4 regions of the Ruegeria sp. B1 genome follow, and region 3 is predicted to be linked to each of the others. Evidence: riboswitches for the same ligand, from Rfam matches in the RefSeq annotation. Region 3 holds a riboswitch; each other region holds the start of a gene.
What was found. A riboswitch is a leader RNA that binds a small molecule or an ion and turns the genes downstream of it on or off. The one in region 3 is predicted to bind cobalamin.
Positions count from the first base shown of each region.

Region 1: another riboswitch for cobalamin. It lies ahead of ACR3ES_RS18960 (DUF1636 family protein); the one in region 3 lies ahead of ACR3ES_RS25275 (aromatic ring-hydroxylating oxygenase subunit alpha).
Region 2: another riboswitch for cobalamin. It lies ahead of ACR3ES_RS20210 (TonB-dependent receptor domain-containing protein); the one in region 3 lies ahead of ACR3ES_RS25275 (aromatic ring-hydroxylating oxygenase subunit alpha).
Region 4: another riboswitch for cobalamin. It lies ahead of ACR3ES_RS11225 (DUF1636 domain-containing protein); the one in region 3 lies ahead of ACR3ES_RS25275 (aromatic ring-hydroxylating oxygenase subunit alpha).

Region 1 is NZ_JBQFJA010000001.1:3,834,237-3,839,721, forward strand. It holds gene ACR3ES_RS18940 (carbohydrate kinase family protein) at 1-662, shown strand, start outside; gene ACR3ES_RS18945 (D-lyxose/D-mannose family sugar isomerase) at 683-1,348, shown strand; gene ACR3ES_RS18950 (hypothetical protein) at 1,492-1,713, shown strand; gene ACR3ES_RS18955 (hypothetical protein) at 1,710-2,201, shown strand; cobalamin riboswitch at 2,238-2,445, shown strand; gene ACR3ES_RS18960 (DUF1636 family protein) at 2,545-2,901, shown strand; gene ACR3ES_RS18965 (ABC transporter ATP-binding protein) at 2,898-3,674, shown strand; gene ACR3ES_RS18970 (ABC transporter substrate-binding protein) at 3,687-4,637, shown strand; gene ACR3ES_RS18975 (iron ABC transporter permease) at 4,638-5,485, shown strand, end outside.
Region 2 is NZ_JBQFJA010000001.1:4,068,175-4,073,659, reverse strand. It holds gene ACR3ES_RS20210 (TonB-dependent receptor domain-containing protein) at 1-1,478, opposite strand, end outside; cobalamin riboswitch at 1,628-1,833, opposite strand; gene ACR3ES_RS20205 (NnrS family protein) at 2,094-3,311, shown strand; gene ACR3ES_RS20200 (DUF2478 domain-containing protein) at 3,323-3,844, shown strand; gene ACR3ES_RS20195 (Rrf2 family transcriptional regulator) at 3,820-4,236, opposite strand; gene ubiT (ubiquinone anaerobic biosynthesis accessory factor UbiT) at 4,425-4,874, shown strand; gene ubiU (ubiquinone anaerobic biosynthesis protein UbiU) at 4,885-5,485, shown strand, end outside.
Region 3 is NZ_JBQFJA010000003.1:61,061-66,545, forward strand. It holds gene ACR3ES_RS25255 (hypothetical protein) at 1-246, shown strand, start outside; gene ACR3ES_RS25260 (hypothetical protein) at 250-465, shown strand; partial or broken gene ACR3ES_RS25265 (IS3 family transposase) at 1,153-2,269, shown strand; gene ACR3ES_RS25270 (NAD(P)/FAD-dependent oxidoreductase) at 2,219-3,187, opposite strand; cobalamin riboswitch at 3,537-3,740, shown strand; gene ACR3ES_RS25275 (aromatic ring-hydroxylating oxygenase subunit alpha) at 3,823-5,076, shown strand; gene ACR3ES_RS25280 (FAD-binding oxidoreductase) at 5,082-5,485, shown strand, end outside.
Region 4 is NZ_JBQFJA010000001.1:2,268,826-2,274,310, reverse strand. It holds gene ACR3ES_RS11240 (response regulator transcription factor) at 1-455, opposite strand, end outside; gene ACR3ES_RS11235 (DUF4153 domain-containing protein) at 463-2,004, opposite strand; gene ACR3ES_RS11230 (NAD(P)-dependent oxidoreductase) at 2,133-3,080, opposite strand; cobalamin riboswitch at 3,228-3,434, shown strand; gene ACR3ES_RS11225 (DUF1636 domain-containing protein) at 3,527-3,901, shown strand; gene cobW (cobalamin biosynthesis protein CobW) at 3,903-4,958, shown strand; gene cobN (cobaltochelatase subunit CobN) at 4,965-5,485, shown strand, end outside.

The sequences.
Region 1 (5,485 bases), on a different contig from region 3:
TAAAAGAGGGTCATGCCTCATACACATTCGTCGACGAAAACTCCGCCGGTCGGATGTTGCGCGCCGAAGACATGCCCACCCAGTTGCCCGCCGTATCCGCGCTCTATTTCGGTGGCATCAGCCTGGCCTGTGAACCCTGCGCCGACGCCTATGCGGCCCTGCTGGATCGACAGGGAAAAGACAGGGCCGTCATGTTGGACCCAAACATCAGACCCGGCTTTATCCAGGATCAGACCCGCTACCGCACCCGGCTCAACCGGATGATTGCGCAGGCCGATATTGTTAAGGTTTCCGATGAGGATTTGGACTGGATCATCCCCGGTCCCGAAAGTCACGCCGAAAAGGTTCCGCTGCTTCTGCAAGCGGGACCTGCGGTCGTGATTGTTACCCGTGGCAGCGACGGCGCGTCCGGATATCTCGCCGACGGGTCCGAAACCAATGTGCCGGTGAATCCGGTTCAGGTCGTGGATACCGTTGGGGCCGGAGACACCTTTAACGCCGGCGTTTTGGCCGAACTGAACCGGGCCGGGCATCTGACCAAAGAGGGGATCCGCAGTCTGGGCACCGACAGCTTGCGCGCCGCGCTGGACTACGGTGCCAGAGTGGCCGCCGTCACCGTATCTCGTGCCGGTGCGAATCCGCCTTGGGCGCACGAGATTTGATCTTGCGAGGGGGGGGTACAATGAAGCGATCCGACATCAACCGCATCAAAACCGAGGCCGAGGCGTTCATCAAATCCTTCGGCGCTGTCCTGCCCCCGTTTGCCTATTGGTCGCCCGACCAGATGCGCAGTGCGCAGGCGTCAGGCATTCGCGACCGCGGCCTAGGTTGGGACATCACCGACTATGGACAAAGCAAGTTCGATGAGCTTGGCCTGTTCCTGTTCACACTGCGCAACGGAAACGAGAAAGACCTGAGCCAGGGACGCGGGATGTTGTATGCGGAAAAACTGTTGATATCCCGCGATAAACAGCTGTCTCCGATGCACCGCCACATCGTTAAGGCCGAAGACATCATTAACCGAGGTGGCGGCGATCTGGTGATGGAAATCTACGCGTCTGACTCAAAGGGCGGGATTGATCGCGAAACGCCGATCGTGGTTCCAAGCGACGGTTGTCCCGTTGCCATTCAACCCGGCGAACACCTGCGCCTGAAACCTGGACAGAGCGTAACACTGATGCCCGGTGTTTGGCATGCGTTCTGGGCGGAACGCGGCGATTGCCTGATTGGTGAGGTGTCGACCGTCAACGACGACCGCACCGATAACGTTTTCGAAGATCCGATCCCGCGTTTTGCCACCATCGAGGAAGATACCGAGCCGGATTTTCTACTCGTTTCGGACTACTGATCGCGACCGGTGCACCAAGTTCTGCGGTGCGATCATTTTGACCATTGCATTTTCTGACTGTTTTTGTCAGATACCGCCTGACCCAGTCAGATCCTTTGGAATCACGCCCGGTCACTGCCCCGGAACCGATGGATGATTTGACGATGACAAAGTCTCTAACAGACCTACTGGCCATGGATACAGTTGCCAGCCGCTACGGATGTGCGTTGAAACCCAAACTGCGTCAGGCCATCGAGGCGGATATCAGGTTCCCGGTCCACGCAGCCTCGCCCCGACCTGTCGAAGCCGTCGACCAGAATAACCTGCCAGAAAATGTGCACGGCCTGTTCGGCCTGGCCAATAAAGCCGAAAGGAAAAGCGCGTGAAACTTTCAGCGGACATTTCTACAAAGCTGGATGAATTTGAGTTCGACGATTTCGAGCGCGGACTGTTGCCGGTCATGCGTCATTTCATACTCAGTTTGGAAGACCCCGAGACCCAAGCGTGGCAGCACGCCTATTCCATCGCAATAGAACGCTGGGGGCAGGATCAGGGTCTGAACCTTGCGCATCTGGTGTTTAAGATCGTCAAAGCGACACTGCACTGCCGCCCCGATGGTCTGGCCTTTAACGATCCTTTGAGCGTCGACGACAGATTGGCTGTCACCTGCGACGAGTTCGCCCTGCTGAAGATGCTGCACTATATGCGGCGCGACGAAACACCGGACGCGCGCGATGCGGTTGGTCAGGTCACAGGCGGGTATCCGGACGCGCATCTGATTCAGGCCGGTCTGACGCTCGCAAACCGGTTTCCGACGAACAACAGCCGAAGAACAGGTTCGGCCCGGCGGCCCGTTCTGCGCGTGGTGCGCTAGCTCACTCACCAAACGCTTGACAAGTCTTATGACACCAGACTAGCTGACTCCGATGGTTCCCGAAGGATGACCGGAGGGATGAAAATGGGAATACGGTGCGGCGCCGGATAGGCGCCAAGGCCGTGACTGCCCCCGCAACTGTAAGCGGAGAGCGACGCCATATCACCACTGGCACCCAATGCCGGGAAGGTTGGCCAAGCAATGACCCGCAAGTCAGGAGACCTGCCATCAGATGTTCAACCAACCCGGGGCGGGGTGTCCTGGAAGGAGGCTTTGATGGCACATTTTTGTGCAAACATTGTTCGCACCTTCTGTCCGCTCGTGGAAACAGGCGGAGCGGACAATGACGGACACTCCTGATCATTTCGTCCTGATCTGCTCGACCTGCCAGGGGCCGATACCAGCGGACATTGCCAAGGCTGTTCTGGATGCGGCGTTGCCTGCACGGTACGAAACACGCCTGATCCGCTGTATGGCGGGATGCGCCCGACCGATGACCGTGGGTGTGCAGGCTGTGGGCAAGGCGCAGTACCTGTTCGGCGATATTGAGACCCAAGCGGACCTGAAGGCGGTGGTCGCATTTGCGCATCAGTTTGGCGACTGCGCCGATGGCTGGACCAGCGCGTCGGATCGTCCGCCTGCGCTGTTTTACAAAACGCTGTCGCGGATGCCCCGCCTACCGGTGGGGGGGAAGGCATGAGCTTTCTGGTCGCCGAAGATCTGGAGTACTTTGCGCTGAACGGAGATGTGCTGCTGCAGGATGTCTCGTTCACACTGGACGAAGGCGCGGTGTTGGCCATCGCCGGGCCCAACGGTGCCGGCAAGACAACCTTGCTGAACTTGCTCTGCGGCGTCGAACGTATCGCCCTTGGGGACGTGCGCATTCGTGGGCAAAGCCTCCGCACACTGACAGCCCAGCAAAGGGCACGCGCCATTGCCGTGGTCAGCCAGCAGGAGTTTCCGGACGGACGGTTGCGGCTGCGTGACTATGTGGCGTTAGGACAGATACCCATCAAAGCCGACAAATCGGCAGCGGACCACAAAGAAGCGCTGGACCGCGTTCTTGTGACGACCGAACTGACGCATCTGGCCGAAAAACCGATGACACGCTTGTCGGGTGGGGAAAAACAGCGGGCGCATATCGCGCGCGCTCTGGCACAGAACCCCTCGTTGCTGTTTCTGGACGAACCGACCAACCATCTGGACCCGGATGCCAAGGGGCACATGTTGTCTCTGATTGCAGATCTGGGGATCACGGTCGTTATGATCGTGCACGATCTGGTCATGATCCCGGAATTTGCCTCACACGTCGCGCTGATGAAATCCACGCGTCTGACCGGGTTCGGACCGGTTGGTGAGGTGCTGACCCCGGACCGTGTCCGCGAGACCTTTGGTGTCGACTACCTGTGCTTTACCCATGAAGGCCGCGTGATCCCGGCCCTCGATATCCGAAAACGAAAACTGTCATCCTAACAGGAGCTTACTATGATGCAGAAACTCTGGTCCGTGGCCTTGGTCACCGGCTTCGCGACCGGCGCGGCAGCGCACGACGTGACCGTCGACAATTGCGGCGAACCTTTGGTGTTTGAAACCAAGCCCGAGCGGGTTGTTGTTCACGACATGAACATGACGGATATGGCCTTTGCCCTGGGCCTGCAGGATCAGATCGTGGGGCTGACCGGGATCACAGGCTGGTACAAGACCAGCGCGGATTTTGACACCCTGCGCGGAGACATCCCGGAACTTGCTCCGAAATACCCAACCGTTGAAAATCTGGTTGCGGTTGAACCCGATCTGTTTTTTGCCGGCTGGTACTATGGGATGAAACCGGGCGGCGACGTGACGCCGGATACCCTGGCCCCGTTCGGTATCAAGACAATGATCCTGACCGAAAGCTGCGTGCATCTGAACAAGGATCGCCCCGAAGCAAGCATGGATCTGCTGTTTGACGATGTCCTGCGTCTGGGTCAGGTCATGCATGTTGAAGACAAGGCCGAAGCTCTTGTTTCGGGCTGGAAAGACCAGCTGTCCGCCATCGAAACCAAAACCGCCGACCTGGCCAAGCCCCGTGTCTTTCTGCTGGACGGACCGGCAGATGCACCATTTACGGCCGGTAAGTTTGCCATTCCAGACGCGATGATCGCGGCCGCAGGCGGGGAAAACGTCACCCATGATCTGGATACCAGCTGGGGCCGCACGTCATGGGAGGCCGTAGCTGCCTCAAATCCCGAGTTTCTGGTCTTGCTGGACTACCAGACCGGCAATGGCGCTGCGGATACGTTTAAATTCCTGCAAGAACATCCTGTGATGTCGCAGACCGATGCGGTCAAAAACGAACGCTGGATCGGTTTGCGCTACGAGGAACTAACACCCGGACCGGCAAACATCGACGCCATCGAGAAAATGGCGCAGGCCATGCATCCGGATATGAACTAAATGGGCCTGACAGGTCGATTGAGTGTGATGGGGGCGGTCGTTTTGACCGCCCTTGTTCTGCTGTCCACGATTTATGGCACAACGCCAATCCCGATTTCGGACGTGTTCACCGCCGTCGGGCTGGGTATTGGCCTCAGCGATGGTGAGATGTCGCCTCTGCACCGGATCGTGTTCGATCTGCGCCTGCCACGCGCGTTGTTTGCAGCCATTATCGGGGCCGGACTGGGGGTTGTTGGTGTGGTTCTGCAAACCACAACGCGCAACGATCTGGCGGACCCGTTCCTGTTCGGGCTGTCCTCGGGCGCGGCGGCAGGGGCGGTTCTGGTAATCACCGTGACCGGCGACATACTGGGGATTTGGACTCTGCCCATTGCAGCCTTTTGTGGCGGGCTCATCGCCTCGGGCATCGTGCTGGCCCTTGTCCAAAGCCTGCGGACAAGCGCGCCGGAAAAGCTGATCCTTGCAGGGCTGGCGGTGTCTTTTCTGTTCTCAGCGATTACCAACTATCTGATCTTTGCCGGGGACAGTCGCGCGGCGCATTCGGTGATTTTCTGGATGCTGGGCGGGCTGGGCCTTGCCAGGTGGGAAACTTTTCCGCTCGTCTTGGCCGGGCTTGTGCTGATCCTGAGCTATGCGCTGTATCGCAGCCGGTGGCTGGATGCGCTGCTGACCGGGGACTTTACAGCCGCCACACTCGGGATTCCCGTCCAGGGATTACGTTTCCGGATGTTCTTTGTTGCGGCCCTGGCAACCGCAACCTTTGTCTCGGTGGCGGGTGTTATCGGGTTTGTGGGGTTGATGGTGCCCCATATCGCGCGCGGGATTGCCGGAACGTTGCATCGTAACCT
Region 2 (5,485 bases), on a different contig from region 3:
ACCTCGACCCCGCGACGGGTACTGTCGCCAGGCTGGTTCACATACGTCGAACTGCCCAGACCCGGATCGAAGACCGAGGTGATCTCATCGGTTACATCGTCGTGGAACAGGGTGACATCGACAAGACCACGACCGGCCCAAAACGGTACTTCGGCCCCCAGATCGAAAGATTTGTTTTTCTCAGGCTTCAGGTTTGGATTGCCGACGAACCCAAACGAGTCTGCAAACAGCTCGAAATACGACGGGTTCACAATCCCGGTTCCGGCAGAGCCATGCAGGCGGGCACCGCTGGGCAGCATGTAAGAGGCCGCCAGGGTCCAGGTGAAGTCGTTCTCGAAGGTTTTGTTATCGTCGTAGCGAACGCCTGCCTGTACGTTCAGGCCGCTCTCAAGCGACCCACGGTATTCAAGCGCGTAAGACCGCGTTTCCCGTTCAAAGTCCGGGTTGGAAGAGCTGCTGTCCTCTTCCCATTCCAAAATCCCGTTCAGCAGATGGTTACTGTCATCGGTCGCCCGCCCGTCCAGCCCAAGGCTCAGCAGGTACCGCGCCGAGTCGCGATCCGTTTCTGTTGGTGTACCATTGTTGGTAGTCTGTTCGTTGTCGGTCCGGTCAAAGCTGAACCGGTGAACCATCTGGCCGCCCATCGCTGTGTATTCGGCATATATCTGTCCCAGCCGCTCTTTTCGCTCAGAGCTTTGGTCGGGGTCGTCCACAACGTACGCTTTGGGGGTTTTTGCAAGAAAATTGGTGCGGTCAAAGTCATAAGTTTCCAGCGAGTTGCGGAATACCAAGCCCAATCTCAGGCCTTCAGCTACGATATAGTCCCCGGTCAGGTCGATCGTTGTTCGCTCAACTCCGTCCTTTTCACCGTTGCTGCCAGAGTAATCATATCCATGATCGTCCAGCCGCGCGATGCCGATCGCCACACCGCCCAGATCGTTGCGGTATGAATACCGGGCAGACGCGTTGTAGCCGTCCCCAAACTCGATGGTGCCGCCGTATTCGCGGCCTTGCCCACCTGTTTTGGTGATGATGTTGACCACACCTGCGGAAGCATTCGAGCCGTAAAAGACCGACTGCGGACCTCTCAGCACTTCGATGCGTTCGATGTTGGCGGTCTGAATGCCCGACAGGATGTATTCTCCGTCACCACCAGCAGCGGGAACGCCGTTAATCAGGATCAGTGTATGGTTCGCTTCGCCGCCGCGGATGCGGACCTGGGTGAATGTGTCGCCCGAGCCGTTGACCGACACGCCTGGCACGGCCCGCAGGGCATCCTGGACGGTCGTGATACCGCGCTGCTCGATTTCTTCTGCGGTGACAATGCTGGCGGCGCGACCGTATTTCTGTTCTTCGATTGGAGTGAACCCGCCAGAAATCACGACAGTTCCAATGTCGGTTGCTTCCTGAGCATAGGCGGTTGTGGAAAGCACGAGCGCTGCTGAGATCGATGCTTTCAGCACGGCAGTCTTCTTCATTTTATTCCTCATGGCCCCTTCGGAAAGGAAGGGAAAAGACACCCGCAAGGATGCCTGGACAGATTGGTCATTGGAGGAATTAGCCTCCGCAGACGGCGAAAATGTCACCGCTACGGATAGACCGTTGCCCCAGACGCGCCCCGCGTCCGGACAGGGTGATCGTTCTGGCAGGTCTCCTGACTTGCGGGTCAGTGCTGAGCCGGGCCTTCCCATCCCCTGTTGGGGTCAGTGGCATATACCGACAAAGCTCTCCGCCTACAGTTGCGGGGGCAGTCGAGGATTTGGCGCAAGCGCCGCACCCCGTTCCCTATTATCCGGATGGACTTCCACCCGGACCAGAACGCGCAAAACTTCGCTGAGAGGTATGTGATTTGTCAATTGTTAAGTTGTCAAAAAACTCTGAAAAAGTCGCGTGTTATCTATGAGGACTTTGGGGCTGGCAAAGCGGTGAGCGCCTACGCCACAAAGCGGCAAATCCGATGCCCACCGCCAGGTGACCGCGCGATCCGCGTCGATTTATCGCAAACGCCATTCCGGGGTTCATTTGATCACATTCCGGATTGATGAAATGGAAGGCGAGATGTCTCGGATAGTCCCGAGGGGATTGGTTGTGCATTGAACATAAGTATCTTGTCCGCGCCCTATCGGAGCTTGTTTCCCGCCGCCTTTTTGTGCGCTCTGTTCACCATTTCCTGGTGGCCACTTGGTGTGTGGCTGGGGTTGCCTCCTCCATTCTTCGAGCCCGCGCATCTGTGGCATGTACACGAATTGTTCTTCGGTTTTTTGGCGGCTGCTGTGGGAGGGTACTTGCTGACGGCGTTACCGAGCTGGACCAAGCGGCCCCCTGTGGTCGGACTGCCTTTGGCGGCTTTGCTTGTCACATGGGTTTTCGCCCGGTTTGCCATTGCTTGTGCGGGATTTCTGCCGCTCTGGGTTTTGCTGGCGATCAACGCCAGTTACTTTCTTCTTTTGGGAGCGATTGTACTCGGGTACACGCTTGCTGCCGGAAACTACAACAAAGCGGGATTCGGGCTGGCAGTTCTTGCCTTGGGTGCTTCTGATGCGGCATTCACCACCGCAGCGCTGACGAGCGGCGCCTGGCAAAGCGCTGCGATCGCACAATTGGTTGTGATCGGCGCAGGGCTGCTGATGCAGGTGGTGGGGGCAAAGATCATTCCCGCCTTCACCGACAACTGGCTCCGGCGATATGGTCTGAATGCAACCCCATCTTTAAGACCTTCGAAACGCTTGAGTACGCTGGTCACGCTGGCTGCTTTGGTCGCACTGGTCGCACAACATGTTGAGGTGGCATATTTCCTTTTGATTGCTGCCGGTTTGCTCGTTTTTTGGGACATGCGCATGTGGCAAACCAGACGAGTTCTGTCCGAACCGCTGTTGCTGGCGATGCATGTCGGTTTCGCCTGGCTTCCCTTTGGGTTCATACTGATCGGGGCGACGTCGTTGGAGCTGTTTGGCTACCCAAAAACAGATGCGCTTCATGCCGTGACGATGGGGGCAATGGGGGGTCGGATCATGGCGGTCGCAGGCCGGGCCGCCGCCAGGAGAGTAAACGGGCATCTCAAAGCCAGCAGATGTTTTGTCTTTGGGTTTGTGACCCTTTGGATTACGACGGCATTTCGGTTGGCGGTGCCTCTTTTCCCCAACCAGACTTATGAATTCACGGGATTTTCAGCCGTATTGTGGTGCCTGGCCTGGCTGGTGCTTCTGGCCGGTTACCTGCCTGCGCTGATTGGTCCGGTGGTTCAGCCCGTGCTAAGCGGTAAGCTCTTGCCCATTGATGAGGCCTATACCGATGGAAAGGACCGTTCTTGAGGATTGCATGTGTGACCTCGCCCGAACGGGGCGAAACCGACCGCTTGCTGGCAGAAGCTGCATCGCTGCTGAAGGCACGCGGCGTGACATTGGCTGGTATCGTCAAACATCTGGAGTATGAAAGCGGTTATCAAAACGGATGCGATATGCTGGTTGCCGTCTTGCCAGACGGTCCGGTTATCAAGGTGACACAAGACCTTGGTGGCGGGTCGGACGCGTGCCGACTGAACCCCGAGGCCATCGCCGAAGCGGTATCAACGGTTGAAAACGGTAGCATAGAAACCGCGGACTTATTCATCCTGAACAAATTCGGACCGGAAGAGGCCGAAGGACGGGGGTTTGTCTCGGCAATCGGCAAGGCGCTTGAGCACGATGTTCCGGTGGTCGTCGGGGTTGGTGCGTCCGGCACGGCTTTTGCCGCCTTTGAAGGCGGATTGGCAGTACGGTTGCAACCAAATCTTGAAGCCATCGTCGATTGGTGTCTTGCGGCAACGGCCGACGCGCGGGCTCAAAATCTGATGTCTGAGTCGTAGAGACAATCCGCCAGAGTGCTGCGATTCAGTTCGGCATAAAATGCCACCTGGGCGTCAGCGAGTTTGCCCTTCAGCCGGCAACCGGGCAGCAATGTGCACAAACTTCCGGAAACCGCGAAACACTCGACCAAGGGTTGGTCGGATTCGAGCAGCGCGACGACATCGCCCAAGCGAATGTCATCGGCCTGCCGAGCCAGCGTTAGACCGCCCGCGCCGCCCCGGCGCGTTTGCAACAGACCGCTTGACGCCAGCCGGGAAACAATCTTGGCCAGATGGTTTCTTGAAACCTGCAGCTCAGTGGCGAGTTCCGCGGTTGTGAACGGACGATCCCGGTGGCTCGCCACATGCATGAGAATTCGTAGGCCGTAATCCGTAAAAGACGTGAGACGCATCGTCGCAACCTCGATTTGGTATTTCCAATGCGCATTCGCAAGGCGTAGGTCCCGAAGTTACTACCAAACCGATCATATCGAAAGAAGCCTCGGTTGGTGCAACTGGCAGAACCCACAAAGGTAAGTGTGCCATGACTCCTATGGAGACAAAAAGCCGAAACCACATCGTGTTACCAGGATCCCGTGCAGTGGCGCGCATCGCCTGCACCGTAGCGCAGCCCCTCTTGACCCGAGTGGTCCACAGGATCGCAAAAGAGCATCCGTCGATGTTTTCCCGACTGGGCGAACATCAAAAAACCGATTTTGTAATTGATCCCGCCGAATTCCCGTTTGCTCTGCATCTCAGGCCTAATCCGGACGCATTGGTTTTTCGGGCCGTTCCGCGCAATGCGCTGCCGGTAGCCGGGGCATCCATCAAGGGGAAGTTTCTGTTGCTGCTGCAGCTTCTGGACGCGGACGAAGACGGCGACGCCGCCTTTTTTTCACGCGATCTAACGATCACCGGAAACACCGAGGCGGTGGTGCGCCTGCGCAATGCGCTGGACGATGTAGATGGATCCATCGCGGAAGAAGCCGCCGACCTGTTCGGACCGCCCGGGCGCGCTATTCTCGCCCGGTTGCGGCGCAGCTATACCTGAGAGGACCAAGATGAGCCTAGGAGAATTGATCTGCCCGGCGGGTACGCCCGCTGCCCTGCGCACGGCCGTCGATGCCGGTGCCGACGCCGTCTATTGCGGATTTCAGAATGCCACCAACGCGCGGAATTTTCCGGGGCTGAATTTCACGCCCGGTGAACTGGCCGAGGCTACGGCTTACGCGCATAGCAGGGGGGCAAAGGTGCTGCTGGCCCTGAACACTTATCCGCCTGCCGGTAAGGTCAGTCTCTGGCGCGAGGCTGCCGATCTGGGCGCGCAAGCCGGTGTGGACGCCTTCATTGTCGCGGATATGGGCGTCGCGGATTACATCGCACGGACCTTTCCTGAAGTGCGGTTGCATCTGTCGGTGCAAGCGGCGGCCTCAAGCCCCGAGGCCATCCGTTATTATTGCGAGAGTTTCGGGGTCAAGCGCGTGGTGCTGCCCCGTATTCTGACCATTCCGGAAATCCGCCAGATCAGGAAAGAAATCCCCTGCGAGATCGAAACCTTCATCTTTGGCAACCATGGTTTGATGGTTGAGGGGCGATGCAGCCTGACCAATTATCTGACCGGACAATCCACTAATATGGATGGGGTTTGCTCACCCGCGTCGG
Region 3 (5,485 bases):
AAGGTAACGCTTGAAGAGATCTATGCCGCGGGCGAATGGGAGCAAATCGGCCCGAGACTGCCTGCCCCAGATGGCTCGAAGGCTTCTCCGCAACATCGCAAAGCCACGCCGGTCTGCTCCCAAAAGCCTTTGGCTGCGGCAGACGGGATGCGTCAGCCAACCCGTGCGCTCAACCGCAAACAGCGCAAGGCAATGGAAGCCAAGCAGCGCAAGGCTGCCAAAGCCGGAAAACGACTGGTGAGTTGATCCATGCACGGAGGCGACGGCATCAAATCTGGCGAGTTAATTGACGCCTTTGAAGTGACCCGTTTCCCCAAGGGAGATGGCTTTCAATGGACAAAGCGGCCTACGCATTATCCAGAGCAACGGCCGCTCACACTCTACGGTATCGAGGTGGTCGATGAAAATGGCGATCCAGCCCCTTTCATTGCGCATCCGATACCGTTCAAGAACACCCTGAACTGAAACTCACAGTTCCCTTGGGTGCCAGTAGAGACGGTTCTAATCGGGTATCACCAGGCGCAGAACCACGATGGCGAAAGTGCAGCGACGCGGTTGCCGCTTACTGGCGGAGTTAACCGGGCTGAGGCGAAAGCCATCATGCCTGATCTACGGTAGCTTCCGGCGCGCGCACGTTCTCACTTAACCGATCCCAGTCTCAACAATGTGAGCCCGTCTCATTTATTCTGAGCCCAATCGCAACTAATGTGATCCCAAATCAATTTACAGTCTCAAATAATCTGAGCCAGAAACCCCGATAATCTCGCGCCCAAGGGTTTATGATCTCAAGCCGCTACAACTACTGACTGAGATCCGATTGTCCTCCAGTAGGATCCGTGAACTATTCCGGTTTCATGGTTATGGCGTTGTCGAGACGATAGACATTCTGCGGAAATACAACGTAAGCGTTGCTGACTATCTCGACGACATTCGCCTGACTGATAAGCTTCACAGCCATGGATTCGATGATCTATGTGAAGCCTTTGCTGTTTCGAAGCGCTGGTTGACGGGGAGGTCGGATTTGGTCAGAAGCCCGTTGAACTTCGATTTTCACATCAAAGAGCTCATCAGTGAGGCTCGGCAATTGAAGGATGAAGTGTCTTGGCCCCCTAAAACTGTGCCACAGTTGGCTTAGTTTTGGAGACGGGATTGATGGCGCGGAAACGGTATTCGGACGAAGATATTCTGCGGCTTTTGCGCGAGATTGAGCTGGGCCTGGCATCTGGTTCGGATGTCGCGACGGCGTGCAGAACGGCTGGTGTCAGTGATGCGACCTATTACACATGGCGCAAGCGGTTTGGTGGGATGGGACGATCTGAGATGGCCAATCTGAAGGCGCTGCAGAAAGAGAATGATCGGCTCAAGAAAATCGTGGCTGAGCTTGAACTGGACAAACTCATTCTCAAGGAGAGCCTTGATTATCTAAAGCCAAAGGCCTGACGGCAGACCAGCTTCGTCAGGCCGTGGTCCACACCCGACAAAAGCTGGCAACCTCTGAACGGCGCACCTGTCGCGTGATTGGATTGGCGCGGAGCACGCTGCAATACCGCGCAGCGCCAAAGGATGATGAGGCGTTACGTCTGGCGATGATCCGATTGGCCAAACGGTATGGGCGCTACGGCTACCGCAAGGTCGCCGAGCTGCTGCGTGTCGAAGGCTGGGCAGTCAATCATAAAAGATCGAACGACTATGGCGCGAAGAAGGCTTGCAGCTCCCACAACGGCACAAGAAACGCAAACGGCTGTACCACAAGGACAGCTCGATCATCCGGCTCCGACCGCAACATCCCAATCACATCTGGAGCATTGACTTTGTCCACGACAAGCTGAGCAACGGACAGAGCTACAAGATGCTGACGGTGCTGGATGAGTATACCCGTGAGGCGCTCTGCGTAGCGGTCAAGCCGAAGATGAACAGCGCAGACGTGCTGGATGCGCTCTACCCACTCTTATTGCGGCACGGGAAGCCCGAACACATCCGTTCCGACAACGGCGCGGAGTTCATCGCAACGGCCCTGCAGACCTGGTTAAGAAAGGTGGGCATTAAGCCGATCCAAATCTACCCGGGATCACCTTGGGAGAATGGATACAACGAGCGCTTCAATGGCACTCTGCGCCGGGAAGTCCTCAACGCAGAATGGTTCCACACCACCAAACAGGCTCAGATCGTCATCAATACCTGGCTTAGACAGTACAATCGTGTCAGACCCCATCAGGCTCTAAACATGCGACCGCCCGTTCCAGAAACCTTGCTCAAAACTGGCCCATAGAATTGGGGCTGGACAATCGTTTCGGTTCGCAGCCAGACCTGCGCCTTTGAACCAGTCTTGCAATCCTTCTAGGGAAGCAAACTGCGGGTCCGACGTGTCACCAACCCCTATTTTCAAGTAACTTTTTCCGTCCGGATATCGAATAGGAGGGAGGATATAGGCGCCGATGCTGGTGTCGATCATCGTCGGCATATCTTGCAAGACGCGTGAAGCCTCGCCTTCGATTTGAACCAGAACAACTGTGCGCCCATAAGTCGTTAGCCCGAGGTCTACAGGGCTCAATCCCAACGGTGCGGTGAAGGCTCCAGCGGCGACCAGCGCCTTTTCAGCGATCATGTTGGAGCCATCCCAAAGTTCGATTTCTACGCCCTTAGCGGTAGCATATATCTTGCGCGCGGCTTGCCTGATGCAGGTAGCGCCAGCCTTTTCAGCCAGGCGTGTCTGTGCCTCAACCATGCATCGCGGGCTGATGTATCCAGCGCCATTGGTTTCGACCAAGCCGTCAGCATCATTCTGCACCGAAAGATAAGGATAGCGGATCCGTATCTCCGCCGCGTTCAGTCTTTCCACCGGCACTCCGTTCTGCTCACCGGTAGCTGCGCAAAAGGCGTTATATTGCGAGCCCGGTACACCAAGCCCGAGATAGCCCACAGGTGAATAAAAGCTGATCCCGCTACGCGCTTCCAAATCTCTGTAGCGCTCAATCGATTTCCCGGCAGTGTTGGCCCATTCAGGCATCGGATCGACATGGCGCGTCATGCGACCTTCATCGTAGTGGCTGGCAAAGACGCCTCTGTGATCGGAACGGTTCTCTGGTTCATCAGGTCCAATACAAACGACGCCATCAATTCCTTCAGCCAAATGGCGCGCCGCTGCACCACCGATCAAGCCACGGCCTACCACAGCAATCCTGTACATCACGTTCTCTATCCCGAAGTGTTGTTCTATTTGACGTCTGGCCTGCGCCTATAACTTTGACGCCTCGCTTGAACCAATTGACCCGTAGTCTAAACGGTGCTCTAAAAACAGCGTTTTCTCGTCTGAAGTGTCGCTTGAGCCAAACAAGCTATACTCAGCAGCATCAGCAAACACCAATGTCAGGGGTTGCGCTTTGGGCAGATAGACTCCTGACCCGATGCTCACAAAATAAAATCGCTCGTCTGTTACTACCAGATCACTGCGTGTGCTCTAATTCGCTGCTGAACATCTAAATGTCTGTTTTGCGCCTGCGAATGTCGCAAGTATTTCAGCGCCAAAGCGGATCAAAAGTAGTTTGTATTCGTGAGGTGTCGCTGTTTGATTCTCAGGCGGCGGAGAATTGGGAAGCCGGTGTAAGTCCGGCACTGCCCCCGCAACGGTAAGGAAGGTCAGGTTCGACAATCAACCACTGGGACGAGGATCCCGGGAAGGTGTCGCAACCGGGCGCAAGTCCCTTTCAAGTCCGGAAACCAGCCTCTCAGATATGTCAAACCGCGGGTGGCGGTGGGGGCACGGGTTTCGGACGCGATCCTCGCGCGCCTCCGGACGGTTCCTCCTTGTCATCTGCCCAAGCAATGCCGCGGGGCGCGGCAGGAGAGCCAGAAGTGAACAATATCCAAAGCCTGTTGGCGCGTCGAAATCCGGGCTATGCTCTGGAACAGGCGTTTTATACCGATTACGAGATTTTTCAGACCGACCTTGAAACCATCCATTATCGCGACTGGCTGTTTGCCATTCCCGCGTGCGAGTTGGTGAAATCGGGCGACTACGTTACGTACAACATAGGTGCCTACCGAGTGATTATTGTGCGCGGCTCCGATAACCAGATACGAGCGTTTCACAACACGTGCCGTCATCGCGGTTCGATCATCTGCAAGGCTGCAAAAGGCAATTCGCCGAAGCTGGTTTGCCCGTATCATCAGTGGACCTACGAACTTGACGGCTCATTGCTATGGGCCCGTGACATGGGGCCGGACTTCGATCCCAAACAGCATGGATTGAAGACAGTTCACTGCCGCGAGTTCGCCGGGTTAGTATATATCTGTTTGGCGGATGACGCCCCGGATTTCGATACGTTCGCTACTATCGCGCGCCCCTATCTTGAGCCGCACGATCTGGGGAATGCCAAGATCGCCTTTGAAAGCTCGATCATTGAGAAAGGCAACTGGAAGCTGGTCTGGGAAAACAACCGCGAGTGCTATCACTGTGGCGGCAACCATCCTGCTCTGTGCCGGACTTTTCCCGACGATCCGGGCGTGACAGGGATCGAAGGTGGTGAGACACCAGCCTACATGCAGACCCATTTCGACCGGTGTCAGGCTGTGGGCATGCCATCGCAGTTTTATCTGAGTGATGATGGTCAATATCGTCTGGCGCGTATGCCGCTAAAAGAAGGGGCTGAGAGCTATACGATGGACGGGAAATCCGCCGTGCGCCGCTGGTTGGGCCGATCTCCCTTTGCGGATGCGGGATCGCTTTTGAAGTTCCACTATCCAACCACTTGGAACCACTTCCTTGCCGATCACTCGCTTGTTTTCCGAGTCACTCCGATCAGCCCGACAGAGACTGAGGTCACGACCAAATGGTTGATCAACAAGGACGCGGTTGAAGGCTTTGACTACGACGTGAAACGTCTGACCGAAGTTTGGGTCGCCACGAATGACGAAGATCGTCAGGTGGTCGAGGATAACCAGCAGGGCATCAATAGCCCGGCCTATGTACCTGGTCCGTATTCACCCATTCAGGAATCCGGCGTGCTTCAATTCGTGGATTGGTATTGCAACACGTTGTCTGCCCGCCTGGCACCAGACACGATGGCGGCGGAGTAAGGCTGATGAAAGACCTGAACACGCTTTCTTCAGCCATCTGGCAGGATGGTGAAATGCTGGAATGTGTCTCGGTTGTGCCCGAGATGCCCAACACCGCCAGCTTTTCGTTCCGCGCCCCCTCTGGGGCGCAGTTCGCCTATCATCCCGGTCAGTTCCTGACGCTCGAGATTCCGGCACCGAACCACCCCGGCGGTGTTGTACACCGCACCTATACGATCTCATCCTCGCCGTCGCGGCCACGGTCGATCACCATCACCGCCAAAGCGCAACCCGACAGTATCGGCACGCGCTGGATGCTGGACAACCTGCAACCCGGCATGCGCATCAAGGCCATTGGTCCTGCGGGCCTGTTTACCAACGCGCAAAGCGCGGCTGGAAAGTACCTGTTTATCTCGGCTGGCTCGGGCAT
Region 4 (5,485 bases), on a different contig from region 3:
ATATCCCGGCCAGCCAACTCACACAGATGCCGATTCAGATCCAGCCGCAAATCCCCACGGCTGTATGTCCGCTCCGGCTGAATGGCAACGGACTGCGTGCGTTTCAGGATCGCCTTGATCCTTGCAACCAGTTCGCGTGGGGAAAACGGTTTGGTCACATAGTCGTCACCGCCGATTTCCAGCCCGACGATCCGGTCCACCTCGTCATCCCGTGCGGTCAGAAACAGGATCGGCAGGTCCGAGGTTCTGCGAATTTCCCGACACACATCGAGCCCGTCCAGTTCCGGGAGCCCGATATCCAGAACCACAAGGTCCGGCGGCTCGGCCTGAACCGATGCCAATGCGGCAAGGCCGTCTTCGGCATGGGCTGTGGTGTAGCCGGATTTCTCGGCCGCAAACCCGATCACCTCGCGGATATGCGGATCGTCATCCACAATGAGAATATGGCCGGACATGAGGGGCTTACCTTTGCGTTTTTCCGTCAAGATAGACCTGAAGCCGCCACTTGCGAAAGCCCCATGTGCGCCAATTTTCAATCGGCTGAAAGACCGGTTTCGCGGGCGCATACCGACCATATCTGGGACACATGGGCAATCCTGTCAGCCCTTCATAGGCGTCAATCACCGGAAGAGCCTGTTCGCCAAGACCGCAAATGTAGGCTGCGTCCAAATCGCCAGCACCTTCGGATTTTCTGAGATTGTATGCAGCGATGACAAAGGCAAAATTGACAAAGCAACAGATGTACAAGGTGCCCATCAGGACCATCAGGTTGGATCGCACCAACCATGCGACGCTTCTGCTCTGATTGATCTGCATAATGGTCAGTGCCAGCCCAACAAGCACGAGGCCCATCCATATGAAGGCCGCGGCGCGGAGGTATGTCAGGCTGTACGCGTCGACATAGAGGTATAGCCGGACTGCCGCCGTGATCACCAGAAACACATTCTGCCCAAGCCACACCAACATCAGGGTTTTCAAAAACCGGCTGTGGTCGATCACTTTGTACGAGGCAACAGCAAACAACCCTGCCAAAAGCGCTGTTGCCACCAAAGGATAGGCCCCGCGATGTGCGTACCCGGCATAAGTCACCCCGTCTGGCAGCGACATGCCTCCGATCAGCACGCCGACATCCATGACCGTTTGCACCAGAAACAAGAGATTAAATAGAAACAGTGAGTTACGAAGCGACTCTACTGTTAAAAGGGACGCAAGCCATGGTCGCCGGCCCGTCCGAACATCAGGGGCTTTGGCTGCGGGTGCAAGCCAGGTTTCGGACAGAACCAGATACGGCCAGATCAGAGACGCCGCCAGCAACCAAAAAACCAGCCGCACCAGATGATCCCATGTCAGAAAATCCAGCCTGTACACCTGTTCGATAAACCGCTCCAAAACCGGGTTGGCGGCCGACAAAAGGAGCAGGAAAACAAGGCCGACCGAAACCGGCAGAATCATCGATTTGGCCAGTCGCCTCATGTTCGGGCCTGCCTGAGACGCGCGTACTTCCTTGACGGCCGTGATTGGCAGCAACGCCGCCCCGACGGTGGAGACGCGGACAAACGTCCGAATAGCCTGCCACCATCCGATCAAGCGCCCGTAACAGGCCCAAGCCACCAGAACCACGATCCCCGCAATCGTGAACACTAGCGACATGGCCTGAACCTGTTCGACCACCGGCAGGTTGCAGATGACCTGACCGCCGAGAACAATCGCCCATTCGCGTCGTGTTGCCCCTGCGGGTTTTGTAGCCAGCACGCAAGCGGAAAGCGAAATGGCAAACAGCGCGATGGACACACCCAAACCGTGATCCCAAAACAGGAAATCAGCCAGCCAAATCAAAAACAGAAGGAGGGGAACCACCGCAGGATGATATCTGACGGATTCCCTGGACTCTGACGGCCTTTGCGCCCCTATATCGCTGGTGGTGTTCGCATCACTGCAATCCAACCACCACCCGTCCTGCCGGATGCTGTCCGGCAAGCCATTCAGTATCAGTTTTCCGCTCATCTGTCCCTCCGAGCAATGTTTTGCGTCAAAGCGGAGTATGCGCGGCGCGTTTGCATATGACGCCCGCAGGTCGTGCAGGCGTCAGGATTGTTTTGTGCAGGTTTCGTGCAACCGGCTTTTTGCGCGACCTAGCGACCTTGCGGAATCACCTCGTATCCCGGTTCCTCCGGTTCATCATCTTCCATTTCCATTGGGAACCCCGGCGCCGTGATGTCGAGCCCGGTGGCGTCTTCGAGCCTTCTGATAATATTCGGGGACAGTTCCCGATCCCCGTAGCGGGCAATGCCGTCCTCGAAGATCTTGATCATCATCGGGTTAATCTCCAGCGGCACGCCGGCACGGTCCGCAACCTCCTGAAACAGGCCAATGTCCTTTTTCACCAGATCCATAGTGAATGAAATATCGCGCGAGCCGTTCAGGATGACCTGGCTTTCGGTTTCATGCACAAAGGACGTCCCCGACGAGATCTTGATCGCCTCGTACGTGGTGTTCAGGTCCATACCTGCAGCTTTGGCGGTGACCAGCGCCTCGGCGCAGGTGATCAGGTTCGCTGTTGCCAGATAGTTGGTCAGCACTTTCAGAACCGACGCCGAGCCCAACTCACCCGTGTGCAGAACCCGCCGCCCCATCGTCGTCAAAAACGGCAGGATATGTTCGAATGTCTCGCGGTCACAGCCCGCAAAGATCGAGATATTGCCGGTGGCCGCGCGGTGACACCCGCCCGAAACCGGGCAATCCACAGCGGCCCCGCCCCGTTCGATCACCAGCGCGCCCAGGCGTTTGACCTCGGCCTCGTCGGTGGTGGACATTTCCATCCAGATCTTGCCGGGCCCAACCTCGGGCAGCATTTCCTGCATCACCGCGTCCGAGGCCGCAGGAGATGGCAGGCAGGTGATAACTGCGTCACAATCCAGCATCATCTGTGCCGGGCTTTCTGCGGCTTTCGCCCCCCTGGCCACAAATTCTGCAACCAATTCAGGGTTCAGATCGTGGACCGTCAGATCGAGCCCGTTGCGCAGCAACGACCCCGAAAGCTTTCCGCCAACGTTTCCAAGACCAATGAAACCAACTTTCATGTAGCATTACTCCCTGCTTACATTTTCGCGCAGACCGCAACACGGTTGCGTGCGCGCCGTCATGCCGCCCAGCGACGCTGGCAGGTCGCTTTTCATCCCTTCAACGCTTCTGTGTGCGTAACGCGCTTGACAAGCTGCCCGCGGGTGCCGCATGTCCGATCCGTTGGTGTCTGCAACCGCAGATGAAAAGGGAATGCGTCAACGGTTTATCCGCCAAACGCAGCCGCCCCCGCGACCGTGACCGGAGAGGGTGCCCAATGCCACTGGCCAAAAGGCCGGGAAGGCGGGTCATCCGACAGAGCCATCGCTCTGACATCCGCAAGCCGGGAGACCTGCCAACGCCCGAAGACCAGACCGGACGGGGTGTTCCGGTGTCGGGACCATGGCGATCAGCGTGGCCCGCATGAAACCCCGTCCCCCATGAACCGAAAAGGGGGATGAGAGACATGACCGAAACCGCACCAGTGGAACTGCTGGTTTGCACCACTTGCCGACGCGGGTTGCCCATTGAGGATGATGCGCAGCGCCCCGGCGCCAAACTGCACAAGGCCCTGGCCCAAGCTGAACTGCCCGATGGGATCGCTCTGAAACCCGTCGAATGCCTTTCGAACTGCGATCAGGGATGCTCGATTGTTCTGCGCGGCGGGCCAACCCGCTGGACCTTTGTCTATGAAAATCTGAACGAGGCCGACGATGTCGCAATCATCGTCGAAGGCGCTATCAAGTACCTCGCCGCCGAGGATGGCCTGGTCAAATGGCGTGAACGCCCTGAACATTTCCGCAAGAACTGCGCGGCCCGTATTCCCCCGATTGGAGCCTGATATGCCAAACCTTGAAAAACTTCCCGTCACCGTGATCACCGGCTTTCTGGGCGCGGGAAAAACAACCCTGATCCGGCATCTGATGCAAAACCCTCAGGGCAAGCGTCTGGCCGTTGTCGTCAACGAGTTCGGAGACGTCGGCGTCGATGGTGAGATCCTCAAATCCTGTGCGATCCCGGATTGTCCCGCTGAGAATATCATGGAGTTGGCCAATGGCTGCATCTGCTGCACGGTCGCTGATGATTTCATCCCGACCATCGAGGTGCTGATGGCGCTGGAGCCGCGCCCGGATCACATCCTGATCGAAACCTCGGGGCTGGCGCTGCCGAAACCGCTGCTCAAAGCGTTTGACTGGCCCGATATCCGCTCGAAGATCACTGTAGATGGCGTGATCGCTCTGGCTGATGCCGAGGCGGTGGCGGCCGGTCGATTTGCCCCCAATGTCGAAGCAGTCGATGCCCAGCGTTTGGCGGATGAGTCAATCGACCATGAAACGCCTCTGTCAGAGGTGTTCGAGGATCAGATTTCCTGTGCCGATATCATCCTGCTAACCAAACCTGATCTGGCCGGTCCCGAGGGCGTTGCCAAGGCCAAAGAGGTTATCGCGGCTGAGGCACCACGGCCCCTACCCGTTGTCGAGGTGGCCGAGGGCGCGGTGGACGTGCGTGTTGTGCTGGGCCTAGAGGCCGCGGCCGAAGATGACATCGACGCACGTCCGTCGCATCATGACGGTCACGACGACCACGAACATGACGACTTCGAGAGCATCGTGGTCGAATTGCCTGAACAGACCGATCCGGTTGCTCTGGTTGCCAATATCGAGCGTCTGGCCAGGGAGTTGAACATCCTGCGCGTCAAAGGCTATGCGGCGGTGGCGGGCAAACCCATGCGCCTGCTGGTTCAGGCTGTCGGAGCCCGCGTGCGACATCAGTATGACCGCCCGTGGAAGCCGGACGAAGAGCGCCGGTCGCGATTGGTGGTCATCGCCGAACATGACGACATCGATGCAGCGGCAATCCGCAGCATCCTCGAAGGCGTCGCCGAGGCTGCCGAGTAACACCGCATGCACGTCGTCTTTCGCGAAAGCCACGGGTTAGAAGAGACAGAAACCCCAACCGATCTGGGCCAGAACCCGGCGGATCTGGTGGTCTTGTCTTTCTCTGACAGCGACCTTGGGGCTTTCGCGGCGGGCTGGCATCGCGGAGGCGGACCCGAAGGGCGTCTGCCGACCCTTCGGCTTGCGAACCTGACAGCGCTGAAACATCCCCTTTCGGTGGACACCTATGTCGAGCAGACGCTTGAGGGCGCAAAAGGTATCCTGATCCGCCTGATCGGCGGCGTACCCTACTGGTCGTACGGGTTGCAGCAGGTTCTGACGCTCGCGCAGGCCAACGGGATCGCGCTGGCCGTGCTGCCTGCGGACGGGCGCGAGGATACGCGGCTGGATGACTACTCGACGCTACCCGTATCCACCTTGCGGCGGTTAGCCCATCTTTGCGATAGCGGCGGAGAGGTCGCTGCACAGGCCGCTTTGGCACAGATGGCCTTGGCGACCGGGCTCTATGCCGGACCGGTCATGGGCGC